Regions from separate parts of the Brevibacillus choshinensis genome, predicted to be linked through region 2. Evidence: a T-box and tRNA genes for the amino acid it is inferred to sense, from the RefSeq annotation. Region 2 holds a T-box; the other holds one or more tRNA genes.
What was found. The T-box of region 2 lies ahead of argS (arginine--tRNA ligase). A T-box ahead of a tRNA ligase gene usually reads a tRNA of that ligase, here a tRNA-Arg.
Positions count from the first base shown of each region.

Region 1: it encodes a tRNA-Arg, which carries the amino acid that the T-box ahead of argS (arginine--tRNA ligase) is inferred to sense. The anticodon was not compared.

Region 1 is NZ_CP069127.1:5,581,229-5,589,206, reverse strand. Features, by position in the region: gene JNE38_RS27955 (metallophosphoesterase family protein) at 1-293, shown strand, start outside; gene clpP (ATP-dependent Clp endopeptidase proteolytic subunit ClpP) at 380-976, opposite strand; gene JNE38_RS27945 (hypothetical protein) at 1,115-1,330, opposite strand; gene JNE38_RS27940 (copper amine oxidase N-terminal domain-containing protein) at 1,580-2,044, shown strand; gene JNE38_RS27935 (branched-chain amino acid ABC transporter substrate-binding protein) at 2,404-3,633, shown strand; gene JNE38_RS27930 (DUF4023 domain-containing protein) at 3,883-4,020, opposite strand; gene JNE38_RS27925 (PAS domain-containing sensor histidine kinase) at 4,057-5,928, opposite strand; gene JNE38_RS27920 (hypothetical protein) at 6,120-6,272, shown strand; tRNA gene JNE38_RS27915 (tRNA-Arg) at 6,435-6,509, opposite strand; gene JNE38_RS27910 (hypothetical protein) at 6,622-6,768, shown strand; gene rpoN (RNA polymerase factor sigma-54) at 6,815-7,978, shown strand, end outside.
Region 2 is NZ_CP069127.1:2,255,055-2,263,032, forward strand. Features, by position in the region: gene JNE38_RS11515 (universal stress protein) at 1-661, shown strand, start outside; gene JNE38_RS11520 (deoxyribonuclease IV) at 782-1,624, shown strand; gene JNE38_RS11525 (hypothetical protein) at 1,677-2,081, shown strand; gene argS (arginine--tRNA ligase) at 2,201-3,913, opposite strand; T-box leader at 3,982-4,222, opposite strand; gene JNE38_RS11535 (hypothetical protein) at 4,265-4,759, opposite strand; gene JNE38_RS11540 (YjcZ family sporulation protein) at 5,016-5,117, opposite strand; SAM riboswitch class I at 5,328-5,428, shown strand; gene metH (methionine synthase) at 5,665-7,978, shown strand, end outside.

The DNA.
Region 1 (7,978 bases), 2.8 Mb from region 2:
ATACGCACCTGCCAAAGAGTGTACAGCTGCCAGATGGCAAGCTCGTCCTCAATCCTGGCAGCGTGGGATTTCCTGCTTATTACGAGGAGTCGCCTCATCCACACGTCATGGAATCCATGTCGCCGCATGCCAAATATGCGATCCTGTGGCCCTCGGAGCTTGGCTGGACGATAGAGCAGATCATGCTGCCATACGATTGGGAGCAGGCGAGCCGAGTCGCGGAAGACAAGGGCAGACCCGATTACGGTTATGCGATTCGTACAGGATTTGCCTACATGCCTGTGGACGAATAGTGGATAACGGAAGACTCGCTATGCTTCACTCATGCAAAAAACCACCCGGCCACGATTGGACGGGTGGTTTTTCATTTGAAGGAGTCTTACTTTTTCGATGTAGGCTCGGCAGTGATCACTTTATCGATCAGTCCGTATTCCACAGCTTCAGCAGCACTGAGGAAGTTGTCGCGATCCGTGTCCTTCTGGATGCGCTCCAGAGGCTGTCCGGTACGCTCGGCCAGGATTCGGTTCAAGTGGTCGCGCATTTTCAGGATGCGTTTTGCGGCGATCTCGATGTCGCTCGCTTGACCTTGGGCACCACCCAATGGTTGGTGGATCATCACTTCGCTGTTCGGAAGGGCAAAACGCTTGCCTTTCTCTCCCGCCGCCAGCAAGAAGGCACCCATCGAAGCTGCCATACCGATACAAATCGTGGAGACAGCAGGCTTGATGAAATTCATCGTATCGTAAATGGCCATACCGGCTGTAATGGAACCGCCAGGGCTATTGATGTACAGAGAAATATCTTTGTCCGGATCTTCCGCCTGAAGGAACAACAACTGGGCCACCACAATGTTCGCTACCGTATCGTTAATGGGGGTTCCCAGAAAGATGATGCGGTCCTTGAGCAGGCGCGAATAAATATCATAAGCACGTTCACCGCGGTTGGTCTGTTCAATGACAGTAGGGATCAAATTCATGTGCATCTAGTCTTCCTCCTCTCTTTGTAAGAATATCATACACAAAAGGTCAATGAAGGTCAAACACTTAACTGCATGCCCTCCCTAACCATGTTTGCCATCTTGCCTACCCTTAAACCTATTGATCAAAGAAAACATTTATTCTTGTTCTTCTGCCTCAGTCAGCTCGACCGCGAGACGTAGCGTCGCCGTCATCTTTTTCCCCTGAATGATGGTGTACTCGTCGATCTGCTTGGCCTGAAGCGAATTGATGGCTTCTGCAAGCGACTGCTCATCCTTGTACGGCTGAATGGTCAGGAGGCATTCTTCATCGCTCGCTTCCTGATAAATCAGGAAAAAACGTTCATCTGCCATAGTTACCTCACTTATTATAGTTATCCACAGTATTATCCACAGCTTGTGCACAAAAACATTTGTTCGCGGGATATTATTTTTGTCTGAGAAAAAAATTCTTCCGAAACGGCGATTCTTACAGTTAGTTTGGGCATGAATGGCACTTCTTCTACATAGGAAAAGTATGGAGCCACAAAAAAGGAATATGGAAATCCATGTCGAAAGTTACAAAATTGGAAGTAATTTCTTATCCTATAAGGAGTGTTTAGAATGTCTCTTCGTAAGTTTTCCGCTATGCTGCTGACGGCAGCTCTACTGACTGGGGGCGTATCGGCGACAGCCGCATTTGCTCAATCCGCTCCTGTGCAGCAGCAAAAGATCAAAGTGAATCTGAATGGCAAGGAGCTGCCTTTTCCTCAAGACATCGTCACGGAAAATGGCGTAGCGTATGTGAATGCCAGCACACTGGCGATTGCGCTTGGAGGCTCAGCCGCATGGGATACGATGAGCAAGTCTCTCCTCGTGGCTAAAGATAACAAGTATGCTCTCCGCATGTATCAAAACAGCACGTTCGCTTACAAAAACGGAAAGGAAACCAGAGTGCCAAACGCTCCGCGGGTAACGACAGGCGCCGTTTTGGTTCCACTCGTGTTTATCGCACAAGAGCTGGGAGCAGCGGTAAGCTATGATGCCAAAAATCTGACCTACAACCTGTCCATTGAAGTGAAATCCTAGGCTCTGGATGATTCATCCGTTGTCGATTCCTGATGGCTTCTCGTATAATAGAGGCAAAGCTCGCGCAACGGAGAGGAGAAACATCCTATGCCAGGTACCACGTTGGCCTTGATCATCGGCTTTGTGGCTGTGGCCATTTACGTTATGTGCAAAGCGTATTCCCAAAAATACAAAGAGTAGATAATATTTTCCAAAAATAGCCACAGCCTGACGAGGTGTGGCTATTTTTTATTTGTCAATATGAAGAGTGTTTATATGGGAATAGAAATATTCTTATTTCTGTTGCAAATTTTCTAATTTATTTTACAATGTAGTAGTGGTTCATAGTTTGTTCGTAAATAAAGAGGGGGATGTTTGCTATGAAAAAACAGAAGACACTGTCAATTATCGCAGCTACTTTTGCGTTGGGTTCACTTCTCGCAGGTTGTGGAGGAGGGCAAGGTGCCGCTCCACAGCAAAACGGCACGACTGAGCAAAGCGGTGGCAGCGGAGGCGCTGCGAGCGGCTCTCTGGAAAAGCTCGTGATCGGCGTGGTAGGCCCGATGTCCGGTCAATACTCCGACTACGGAAGCACGGCTAAAGCCGGTGCCGAATACGCTCTGAAAGAAAAACAGGAAGCCTTCAAAAAGCTGGGCTTTGATGTGCAGCTCTCCGCACAGGATGACCAAGCTGACCCGAAACAAGGGGTAGCCGTAGCGCAAATGCTCATTTCCAACCCAGACGTCGTAGGGGTTGTGGGCCATGCAACGACAGGTGCTTCCATCACGGCAGCTGCTCAATACGATCAAGAGAAGCTTGTCATGGTATCTCCATCCGCGACAGGCTCCGACCTGACCGAGCAAGGCAAAAAGATCGTACACCGCATTTGTGCGCGTGACGACCAACAAGGCTCCAAAGCGGCTGTTTACGCGAAAAATCAGCTGAACATCAAAACAGCATACCTGATGCACGACAAGCAAGCGTATGGCCAAGGTCTGGCTGAAGAAGTGAAAAAGCAATTTGAAAAAGACGGCGTGCAAATTCTTGGCTTCGAAGGTGTAACAGCAGGTGAGAAAGACTACAGTGCTGTTATCAACCAAATCGTGGCTGCAAATCCTGAAATGGTATACTTCGGCGGATACTATTCCGACGCGGGCATCATCGTGAAGCAAGCTCGTGAAAAAGGCTACAAAGGTGTCTTCATGGGTGGAGACGGCTACGACTCTGCTGACCTGGTGAAAATCGCTGGGGCTGAAAATGCAAACAACGTCGTATTCACATCTACTGTAGGTGACGTAGGCGCGACTGAAGACGGCAAGAAGTGGATCGCTGATTTCGAGCAATCGACTGGCAACAAAGTAGGTATCTTCACGTCCTTCGGTTATGATTCCATGGGCGTAATGCTGAACGGTCTGGAAGAAGCGATCAAGGCAAACGGCGGCAAAAAGCCGACCCGTGAGCAAGTACTCGATGCTGTTCATAAAACAAAAGATTTCAAAGGCAAATTCGTAAACGTGACGTTTGATGACAAAGGCGATAACACATTTGCTTCCGTCTACGTGTACAAGTACGAAAACGGACAAAAAGTATTCATCGGCGAAGCGAAGTAAGGATCAGTTAGGTTAGGCCATTTCGGACATACTACGTTTGGCATCACTACCTTTAGCAAGAAGGAAGGGGATCTGCATGTCAAACAATCGCAATACCCAAAATGGCGGCAACCAAGGTCACAGCGGCAAGACGCAAAAGAGCCAGAATCAAAAGTCTGAGCGCGACCGCAACCTGAACAAGCAAGATCCGCAGTAACGCCGTAAATGGAAAAGCCCACCCCTCGGAGCATGCTCCCGGGTGGGCTTTTGTCATGAGATTCCCTGTTTGCTGGGCAGGCGCTTTTCAGGGTGATTGAATCCCTGATGCTGTTTGTTCTTGCGGTCGTTTGCCTGGGCTTCGTGGATCTTGGCGACAAATTCACTGGTACTCATTCTGGTAAAATCCATGTGACACCTCCCATAATCTGTGGCATCGTGCCCCTTTTAGGATGGCCCAATTTGATCCTCGGCAATCGGGAGGGTGATTTTGACGACGGTTCCCCTGTTTTTCTTGCTGGTGATTTCAAAGCTGCCGTTGTGATCCTTGATGATTTTGCTGCTGATCATCAGCCCGAGTCCTGTTCCCTTTTCCTTGGTCGTGAAAAACGGCTCGCCCAATTTGGCGATGAGCTCTTCAGATACGCCGCAGCCGTTGTCCGCCAATCGGACGAGTATATGGCGGTTGGGCAGCAAGCGGGTGGAAACGCGTATTTCACCGTGCCCGGAAATGGCCTCGATGGAATTTTTAATGATATTGATGAAAACCTGCTTGAGCTGATTCTCTTCACCGGCGATGAGAGGGCATTTCCCAAATGAGGTCTGAAAGCGGATGTTTTTCAGGTTTGCCTCGGAGGAAAGCAGGGCCAGGACGTTTTGCAAGAGCCCGACCAAAGATAGCGGCTTGATTTGCACATTTTGCGGCTTGGCCAGAACGAGCAGCTCACTGACGATGAAATTGATCCTCTCGAGCTCCGAAAGCATGATGTCGGCATACAGCTTGTTTTCTTGCAGGCTGGGATAGAGAAGCTGGATAAAGCCCTTTAGGGAAGTCAGGGGATTGCGGATCTCGTGGGCGATGCCAGCTGCCAGCTCACCGATCATCGAGAGCTTTTCTGCCTTGCGCAGCAGATCCTCGTTATGCTTACGTTCCGTGATGTCGCGAGATACCACGATGAAGCCGTCGCATTCCCCTTGGCCGGTCATGATGGGAACGCCTTTCGACTCCAGGACGATCCACTTGCCGCTGGCGCACTGGAAGCGGAATTCGCAGATGCCCGGTTTTTGCGACAGGATCAAATGCTGAAAATGCTTGATGATGAGATGGCGATCCTCAGGATGAACGTCGTCTAGGGTAACTAGCGACAACGGTTTGCCACGTCCGATGACTCGTTCATGAGAGGGGGATAAATAAATGATGCCTCCCATCTTGTCCGTGATCATGATGAGGTCATCCGTATGCTCGGCGATGATGCGGTTGATTTCTTCGCTTTTGAGCAAGGCGGCTTCCGAGGATTTTCGTTCCATCACATTGCGCGAGACAAACATGATGTTTTCTACATGTCCTTGTTTATTCAATATGGGAACGCCTCTGGTCTCAAAGGCCACGGGAAATCCATCTTTATTTAGTGAACGCGTTTCGAATTGGACATGCTGCTTGGTCGTCAAAATGAGCTGGTGGTATTCGCGCAAAAGGGCTTCGTCGTCTGGATGGATGAGCTGCAATCGGTTGGGGGGATGAAATTCTGCCGCCGAGTATCCGAGATGCTCTTCGACAGAAGGCGAAATATAAATGCGCTCCATGGTTGGGGTGTAGATCGTGACGATATCCTGGGTGTGATCTATGAGCAGGCGGTATTTGGCTTCCGTTTCCCTCAGGGCTTCCTCAGCTTTTTTGCGTTCAGAAATATCTCTAGCTGTGCAAGAAATGCCAATGATCGTACCATGCTCGTCAAAGACAGGTGCACTGGTCAAATTGATGTCGACAAAGCTGCCGTCCTTGCGCTGCCGAATGGTTTCATAATTGGTGAGATGAACGCCCATTGTCCGAACAGCTTCGAACAATTGCTGAGATTCCTGGATCAATTCGGGTGGGATGAAGCAATAGGGCGTTTCTTTCAATTCTTCGATCGTCCATCCATAGTAATGTTCAAAGGCTTGGTTGACGAGAATGAGGTTGTTGTCCATATCGCTGAAAGAAATCGCATCCGTGGTATGGTGGAAAAACGCGTTCAGCAGCTGATCGGATAGCAACGGTGAGGCTGCTACCTTTATGCTCGGCTTCTTTTTCCACGTGAATGTGGATGTGAGCTTGGCCATTGTTATTCCCTGCCTTGCCATTGGAGTTAGTAGTCGTACTATTCGCGCCTTACAGAAGATTCTCCTATCGAGACCTATGGAATTTACGGGATCGTGTCGAAATTCATGAGATTGGCAGAAGGATCGACTTTCTGAATAGGCGAAATCAGGTATAATGAGAAGGAGAAGAGAAAGAGACGGGGGGAAAATGGATGTCAACGGGCTTTATGATCGCTTTGGTCATTACATTCGTTCTGATTATCGGGAGTACAATCTGGGTTACGAATAAGGCATACTCCCGTAAACCTGACCCAATCGACCCGCTGCCGGGGAATGAAATGGCTCAAAAGAAGCTAGAACAATAGACAAAGACAATAGAAGCCTGCAGCCGTTTGGAAGCTGCAGGCTTTTTTTGATGGGAGAGCGGGCGGGCGTCTTGGACAACAGCTTTTCAGCCATAACGGCCGAGAAGCAGGGGAGAAAAACAAAAGAAGACTGGAATCAATCCAGTCTTCTCTCTCATTCGATGGTACGCCTGAAGGGAATCGAACCCCCGCACATGGTTCCGGAGACCATTGCTCTATCCACTGAGCTACAGGCGTGCAATATGGAAAAGTGATACTTCTCCATTATAAGACATTTCACTTGATAAATGCAAACAAAAAACGTGTTTTTGGTTCGATTTTTTCGTGAGGTTGAACTCTGAAGGGGAGGATGGGGCAAAAGGGGGCAGTTGCGGCGGTCGGGATCGCCGGCGGGACCGGCTTTGGCGGGCTGATGGCCCCCAAACACATTTTTCCGCTCGATAATCAATTATTGGCAGGAAAATTGCAAGAGAGAACGAATATAATGGCTATATAGACGAGAGAGAAAAGAGGAAGTGCGGGAGAGGAAAGGGGCGAGCTTCATGAACATGGGATTGGGTTTGTTTCAGGAACAGACGTTGAAGTTAGTGATGACGCCAGAGCTGCGTCAGGCAATTACCATATTGCAGTATTCCGCCGTCGATCTGATTTCCTACTTGCAGGAGCAGGCCACTGAGAACCCTGTCATCGACCTGGAAGCACCTAGGGAAGTTGCCTCTGCCAAAGCGGAAAAGCCAGCGCCTGAAATCGACTGGAAGGAAATTGTAGGGAATCGGGCAACCGGAGAGTACACTGCATCCAAAAATGAAAGCACTTACAATCCGTTGGACCACGTCCAGCAGGGAGCGGATACCCTGTACGAACATTTGGAGCGCCAGCTCGGGTATGTAAAGGGATTCACACCGCTGCAACGAAAAATCGCCCTGTATTTGATCGGGAACCTGGACGAAAAAGGCTATCTGGAAGTGACTTTGGAAGAAGCGAGCGAAAAGCTGGAGGCAGATCTGTTGGAGATCGAGGACGTCCTGTCTGTCCTGCAGCATTTTGACCCGGTCGGGGTGGCCGCCCGCAGTCTGGAAGAATGTTTGCTTCTCCAGCTGGAGCATCTCGCGCTCGATGATGAAAAGATCGTGCAAGTGGTGCGTTTTCATCTGCAGGACCTGGCGGACAACCGCTACCAGCGAATTGCGGATAAGGTAGGATGTACGCCTCAGGATGTTCAGGCGATGGCGGATTTGGTCCGTACGCTGAATCCACGTCCGGGAGCTGCGTATTCCCGATCAGAGACACGGTATGTGATTCCGGATGTCGCAGTCGAAAAAGTAGGGAACGAGTATGTCGTTCTGGTCAATGACATTGCCACACCGCGACTTAAAATCAACAGCTTCTACGAAAAAATGCTGAACCAGCAAAAGAGCCAGGAGGAAGCCAAGCAATTCATCCATGAAAAGCTCAATGCGGCGATGTGGCTGGCGAAAAGTCTGGAGCAGCGTCGGTTGACCCTGATGCGGGTGACGCAGGCCATCGTAGAAATGCAGCAAGACTTTTTTGACAAGGGGATCCATTACCTGAAGCCGATGACCCAAAAGGAAATCGCGGAACGCGTGAATCTGCATGAGTCCACGATCAGCCGGGCGACGAGCAATAAATACGTGCAGACCCCGAGGGGAATTTTTGAGCTGAAGTACTTTTTTACCTCCGCGCTG
Region 2 (7,978 bases):
GCTAGTCGAGATCATCGAAGCAGCTGGTATAGCTTATCAGCTAGAGATTGTTTTCGGAAACGCTCATGAGGAAATTGCGAAGCACGCTAAGGGTGAGTATGCCGCCGTCGTCATGGGCACCCGCGGTTACGGACGGATGACGGGATTCCTGAAGCAGAGCGTCAGCTATCCCACCATTCACGATTCCAAGATTCCTGTTTTCCTCATTTCGGAGGAGACCGACGCGGCCGATTTCCCTTGGCGCAATGTCTTGCTCACAGTCGATGGTTCCGATCAAGCAATGGCGGCCGTGAATAAGGTCATTGGGTTAAGCGAAGGCATGGATGTCTCGTTTACCTTGCTCACGGTCGTGACGCCTCCCGTGGCCTATACCGGGATGTACGGCGTGGGATGGGAAGACACAGCTACTCTGGAAGAATGGGGACGCGAGACACTGCGTCCGTATGAAGAATTGCTGGACGAGCGCCAAGTCCCATTCGAGAGCAAGGTATTGATCGGGGATCCAGCCATGCTGATTCGTGAAACCGCGCAAGAAAAGGAAGCGAGCCTAATCGCGCTGGGTCACCATGGGCTTGGCGGCATCGCCGGAACGCTGGTGGGTAGTGTGACGTTTAAAACGATCCATCGTGCAAAGACTCCGCTGCTGATCGTGAAATCGTAAGCGAATCGTCCGCAGACAGCTGTCCTTTTACGGGCAGCTGTTTTTTCTTGGCTGCTGCTCCATCGGTTGAGAACACGACCGTATGGGGAAAATGGGTAGAAAGGAAGAGAGGGACAGCGGATGAAGATCGGATGCCACGTGAGTATTCGGCATAGCTATGAAGGGGCAGCGAGAACGGCGCATGGGCTGGGAGGCAAGTCCTTTCAATTCTTCCCCAAAAACCCGAGGAGCTTGGGCGTCAAAGTCTTTGATGAGCGTGATGCGGGAGCTTGCCGAGCCTTTTGCGAGGAGCATGGCATTCTCGCCATTGCCCACACGCCCTACACCGTCAATTTGTGCGTGCAGGACCCGGACTTGTACGAAGCGACGATCCTCTCCGTGAGCAATGACTTGGAGATTGCGGAGGCTTGCGGTGCGCTGGGTGTCGTCGTTCATTTCGGTCAACATAAAGGGAGCGACGTGCTGGAAGGCTACAAACGGATGATCAGCATGGTCAATCGCATTCTCGCGGGATGGGAGGGAAAGGCACGTCTGCTGGTGGAAAACAATGCGGGTCAGGGCAACCGCATGGGGACGACATTGGAAGAGCTGACGCAGGTGAGGCTTTTGGTGGCTGAACCGCAAAAGGTAGGCTTTTGCCTTGATACGTGCCACGCATTTGCGAGCGGGCTGTGGAAGGGAAACGACTGGGAGCAGGTAGCAGAACGCATGCGGGCTCACGATTTCTTTTCCAGCCTGTGCGCCATCCATTTGAATGATTCCCTTTATCCCACCGGATCCTTTCGCGACCGTCATGCGAACATCGGGAAAGGCGAGATCGGCGATGCAGCCTTTGCTGCTTTTTTACGAACCCCCGAGCTGCAAGGTCTCCCACTCGTACTCGAGACACCGGGGCATGGGGAGGAAAGCCACCGGGATGAGATCAGGCATGTACTGAACTTGGTCAATCACTGGCAGGGATGAAGGACTTGTGGTACAGTGTGAGTTGGAATGTGGTCATGGAGGAGGAATACCGATGAAAAGACGAATCAAGGTTACCATCACTGATTTTGAACCGCTCAAGGAAAACTTGAACGACCCAGCAGAGATGGCCCTGTACGAATCAGCCAATGGAAATACATACGATGCCGAAATTGAGCACGACGGGTATGCTGTCGTGGACCTTTCGGAGGATGATTATATCGAGCTGGCTCCAGGCGAGTACCAGCTGATGATCGAAGAATGGACAAATGCAGGCCAGGTCGGCGAGCTTACCCTGCAAACCAAGTCAGACCCGTCTGATGACAAGGCACTGCTGTATCGCACGGTAGATACGGCAGGAAATGAAGCGCAGGCACCCGTTTCGCTGCCGAAGCAAGTGGTGGAGCTGGTCGCCAAAACATGGTTTGGCAAGAAGCAAAAGGCGGATGCAGACGTGTAAGGAATGATAGACAAGGAGAGGAGCGATGATCATCATCGCTCCTTTTGGTTACGAAAAAAAGCCGTTACACCACCAAAAGAGGGGGAGTAACGGCTATTCTTATTTTCATGAACGGGGAATTACATTTCTTCCGGAGCGGACAGTCCAAGGAGGCGCAGACCTTCCTTGAGCACGGCTACCACAGCTGCAACGAGCTGCAGGCGGGAAGCCTTGATGTCCTCTTCTTCCGCGAGAATGCGGACATTCGCATAAAACTTGTTGAACGACTGAGCCAAGTCAATCACGTATTTGCCGATCTGGGAAGGATCGAAGTTTTCGCTGGCGCGCTCGATGACTTCCGGGAATGCGTTCAGAAGCGTGATCACTGCCCATGCTTCCTTGCTGTCCAGAGCGCCGGCTGCCAAGGCAGATGGTGCAGGCTGGAAGTTGCCTCTGCGCAGCAGCGAGCAGGCGCGTGCGTGGGTGTATTGGACGTACGGCCCGGTTTCACCCTCAAAGGTCAGCATTTCTTCCAGCGAGAAGTTGATATCGTTCAGACGGTAGTTTTTCAAGTCGTGGAAAATGACTGCGCCGACGCCAACCTGACGAGCGACTTCTTCTTTGTTGGGCAGGGAAGGATTTTTCTCCTCAATCACTTTTTGCACATCCGCGATTGCTTGGGCGAGAACCTCTTCCAGCAGAACGACTTTCCCTTTGCGGGTAGACATTTTCTTGCCGTCCTTGAGCATCATGCCGAATGGAATGTGATGCATGTCGCGGGACCATTCATACCCCATTTTTTCCAGCACCTTGTACAGCTGCTGGAAGTGGAGGCGCTGCTCATTCCCTACGACATACACGGCTTTGGCGAAATCATAGGTTTCGTGACGGTACAGGGCGGCAGCCAAATCGCGAGTAGCATACAGCGTAGCGCCGTCGGATTTTTTGATCAGGCAAGGCGGCATGTCATACTCGTCCAGGCTCACGACCAGGGCGCCATCGGATTCGGTCAGCAATCCTTTTTCCTCCAGCAAGGTCACGACGCGATCCATCTGGTCGTTGTAGAATGCTTCGCCGTTGGTGGAGTCGAAGGAGACGTTCATCAGGTCGTAAATCTTCATGAATTCTTTGAGCGACTCGTCACGGAACCATTTCCACAGATGCTGTGCTTCCTCGTCCCCGTCTTCGAGCTTTTTGAACCACTCACGCCCTTGGTCTTCGAGGGAAGGATTTTCTTTAGCCTCGTCGTGGAAACGCACGTAGAGGGTCAGCAGCTCCTTGATTGGTTCTGCTTTTACCTTCTCTTCGTCACCCCACAGACGGTAAGCAACGATGAGCTTACCGAACTGCGTACCCCAGTCACCCAAATGGTTGATGCGCACTGGCTGGTAGCCACGCTTTTCCATGATGTTGGCGATGGCATTCCCGATGACGGTCGAGCGCAAGTGCCCCATGGAAAATGGCTTTGCGATGTTCGGAGAGGAGAGGTCGATCGGCACTTTGCGGCCTTGGCCTACATGACTGTCTCCGTAAGCACTTCCTTGGGAGAGGACAGCTCCGATGACTTGCTCTGCCACAACGGCCTGGTCGAGGAACAGGTTGACGTAAGGACCCACTGCCGTCGATTCGCGCAGGGGAGCGCCGCTGATCTGTCCTGCCAGCTCGGCCGCGATCATGGGAGGTGCCTTGCGCAGTGCTTTTGCCAATTGGAAGCATGGGAAAGCGATATCTCCCATTGCCGGGTTTGGAGGTGTCTCCAACATGCCGTATACGGTTTCTTTTGGAAAGTTTTCTACACCCTGCTGTGCGAGGGCGTCGGCGATTTTCTCCGCCACTTGGTGTTTGTAGCTCATGTGAATCTCCTTTCTGATTGGAAAAAGGTTGAGTGCCCCAAATAAAAAAACCTCTGCGTCTCCTGAAAAAAAGAGACGAGAGGTTGTGCTCCCGCGGTGCCACTCCTGTTGTTTCTGCCCGAAGGCAAAAACCGCTTCATCTGCTGTATCGGGCAGTCCCGGCATTTCCCTACACAATCCGCACGAGGCTGGATTTTCAGGACGCATCTCCGAGGTGCGTTTCCTTCCATGGTCCGGCATCGGGCTCACACCAACCCCGACTCGCTACAAGCTCTTTGCATGGAGTACTTTCCTCATCAACGATTCATCTATTCTCTAGCATTATAGCTGGTGTTGTACCTGTCGTGCAACTTACTCTTCCGGTTTTTGCAAAATCTTGTCTAGCTGGGCGAAGTATTGCTTGGTCAATTTTTCTTTTTCTTCGGCGCTCATGTTTTCGGCATTCATCCATTGCTGCTTGAATTGCTCCAGCTGCTCCAGCATGGCCAGTTCAGCGGCAGCTTCTTCTTCCAGATCGTAGTTCTCGGTCGGGTCGAAAGGGATGAGTCGGTTGTCATTGCCGCTGCGCAGGTAAGGATTGCGCCAATGATCCGGAAATTGGTACGGTTGGTCTCCAAACATCAAGCCCAGGACATCATCGGAGTCGAGGGGCATGAAGTGATCGTAATCATCCCGTCGTCCACCCTCCGAAAGATTGATGTGGGAGAGGAAGTAACGCAAAAAATGTTCACCCGTCTCCCTGTTTTTCACGATCGAATAGGTTTCGAATTCACTATGAGCAAGTTCCTTGATCGTTTCGAGAGAGGACAGAAATTCGTCTTTTTCACGGGCATCTAGTGTGTCCACAGCAGTTCGCTCCTTTAGTATTGCCAAGCCGCGATACATTTTTTGTACAGATAAGAATGGAAAGGCTCTCATCCGGTATATGTGTTAACAGAGGCGAGGCCTGTGCTCTTTGGTTGCAAAAGCTTGGCGCAGCCAGGTTTTCTCATTCATACAGTATAGCAAATGCCTCGGAGAGTGACAACGAACGAAGATTTTGGGCATGCAAAAGAGCCCGGAGACAAAGGCTCCAGGCCCTTTTCTTTACGCAGGCGACTGACTAGCAGTCGCAGGAACACCCAACAATTACCAGCAGGATAAACAGTACGAGCACTAATGCGAAATTATCACCGAAGAAACCGCCGCAGAAAGATGTACTCATCTTTGTTTCCCCTCCTTTCCGTTATGCTCTAGTCTATACACGAACGCACAGGTTGGCGTGGGCGGATGACCAGCTCACCGAAAAATGGGCGCTGGCTTTTTGGACAACAGTTAATATTAGACAAATTCTCAATTGACGAAGAGACAGGGGGGTGATAAGATACTTGCAAACATCAACAAAGTTGCAAATCAACTTCATATTGATGAACGACTCTTATCCAGAGAGGCAGAGGGACTGGCCTGATGAAGCCTCGGCAACCGGTAGAAATCCGGTGCCAATTCCAGCAAAGCTACGGCTTTGAAAGATGAGAGGATGGCCAAGTGCAACTGCATTCCGCGGACAAATCCTCTTCTTTTCAAAGAAGGGGATTTTTTTGTTCAGCTAGGAAACGCTCCATTTTCCTACGCGTATATGCGCAACATAGCGAGACTTGTGCCTTCTGGGTACGAAGGCTTTGCCGCATCAAGGCTGGGCAAGGCCAGGTTTTCCACGACCGAATAAACGAAATGGATGAAATGGCGAAGGATAGCCAAAAAGGAGCAAGCTGATGAAACCAACTTTTCGCGAGCAGCTTTCCCGGAAAATTCTGATTCTCGATGGTGCAATGGGAACCATGCTGCAACAGGCAAACCTGACTGCCGATGACTTCGGCGGTGAGGAGTACGACGGATGTAATGAATTGTTGAACCTGACGAGACCGGACGTGATTCGCGGCATTCATGAGAAGTATTTGGAGGCCGGAGCAGACATCGTCGAGACGAATACGTTCGGGGCTACTTCAGTGGTTCTGGCAGAATACGACGTTGCGGACAAAGACCTCGAAATTAACATCGCGGCTACACGACTGGCAAAAGAAGCGGTGGATGCGTACTCGACCCCGGAATGGCCGCGTTACGTAGCAGGATCGATGGGGCCGACCACCAAGACGCTTTCCTTGACAGGCGGTGTCACGTTTGAAGAGCTGGTCGAGTCGTATTACCGCCAAGCGAAAGGGATGATTATCGGAGGCGCAGACGTCCTTTTGCTGGAGACCTCTCAGGATACGCTGAACGTCAAGGCGGGAGGAATCGGAATTCGCAAAGCCTTTGACGAATTGAACACCGAGCTGCCCGTCATGCTTTCGGGGACGATCGAGCCGATGGGGACCACACTTGCGGGTCAAAACATCGAAGCGTTCTATTTTTCACTGGAGCATCTCAAACCAGTGTCAGTCGGGCTGAACTGTGCGACAGGGCCCGAATTCATGCGTGATCATCTGCGGACCTTGTCCAGTCTCGCACAGTGTGGCGTCAGCTGCTATCCAAATGCGGGACTTCCGGATGAAAACGGGCATTATCACGAGACACCTCAGGGTCTTGCAGCGAAAATGCGGGCGTTTGCCGAGCAGGGGTGGCTGAACATTGCCGGTGGCTGCTGCGGTACGACTCCTGACCATATTCGAGCGATGGCAGAAGCCTTGAAGGATTGCCAGCCGCGGGCGCATGAGATTCCCCCTGTCAGTGCTGTATCCGGAATTGAGGTCGTGTATGTCGAGGATGACAATCGACCGCTGCTCGTAGGTGAGCGCACGAACGTAATCGGCTCGAAAAAATTCCGAGATCTCATTGCCGCTGGTCAATACGAAGAGGCATCCGATATCGCACGCGCGCAGGTGAAGCGCGGTGCCCACGTGATCGACATCTGTCTGGCTGACCCGGATCGGGATGAATACGAAGATATGGAAAAATTCCTGCAATTCATCGTGAAAAAGGTAAAAGCGCCGCTGATGATCGACTCCACGGATGCGAAAGTAATGGAGCTTGGATTGCGCTATTCCCAAGGGAAGGCGATCCTCAACTCGATCAACCTGGAGGATGGGCTGGAGCGCTTTCAGGAAGTCGCGCCGCTGATCCACAAATACGGGGCTGCGGTCGTCGTTGGGACGATCGAGGAAGCCGGTATGGCTGTCACTCGTGAAAAGAAGCTGGAGGTAGCCAAGCGCTCCTATGATATCTTGGTGAACCAATACGGAGTAAAACCGCAGGATATCATTTTCGATCCGCTCGTATTCCCGGTTGGAACCGGTGACGAACAGTATATCGGTTCTGCAAAGGAAACGGTCGAAGGGATCCGCCTGATCAAGCAGGCCATGCCTGAATGTAAAACGATCCTTGGGGTCAGCAATGTCTCCTTTGGCCTGCCAGCTGCCGGCCGGGAAGTGTTGAACGCAGTGTTCTTGTACCACACCACCTTGGCAGGATTAGACTACGCAATCGTCAATACCGAGAAGCTGGAGCGATACGCTTCCATTCCGGAACATGAGCGGAAGCTGGCTGAAGCCCTGCTGTTCGAGACCAATGACGAGACGCTGGCAGCCTTCACGGAGTTTTACCGTCAAAAGAAAAAAGAAGTGAGCGTGGAAGTCTCCAACCTGACGCTGGAAGAACGCTTGGCACGCTACGTTGTCGAGGGCTCCAAGGACGGACTGACCGAGGATCTGCAGCTCGCATTGGAAAAATACGCGCCGCTCGAAATCATCAACGGGCCGCTGATGACAGGAATGGAAGAGGTAGGTCGCCTGTTCAACGGGAATCAGTTGATCGTAGCCGAGGTGCTGCAAAGCGCTGAAGTCATGAAAGCATCTGTATCCTTCCTCGAACCATTCATGGAAAAGTCGGACGCTGCAGCCAAAGGGAAAATCTTGCTCGCAACCGTAAAAGGCGACGTGCACGACATCGGCAAAAACCTTGTGGAAATCATCTTGGCGAACAACGGCTATGAGGTCGTGAATCTCGGAATCAAAGTTCCGCCAGAGCAGCTGATCGCTGCATGCCGGGAAGAGAAGCCGGATGCGATCGGCCTGTCGGGTCTGCTGGTTAAGT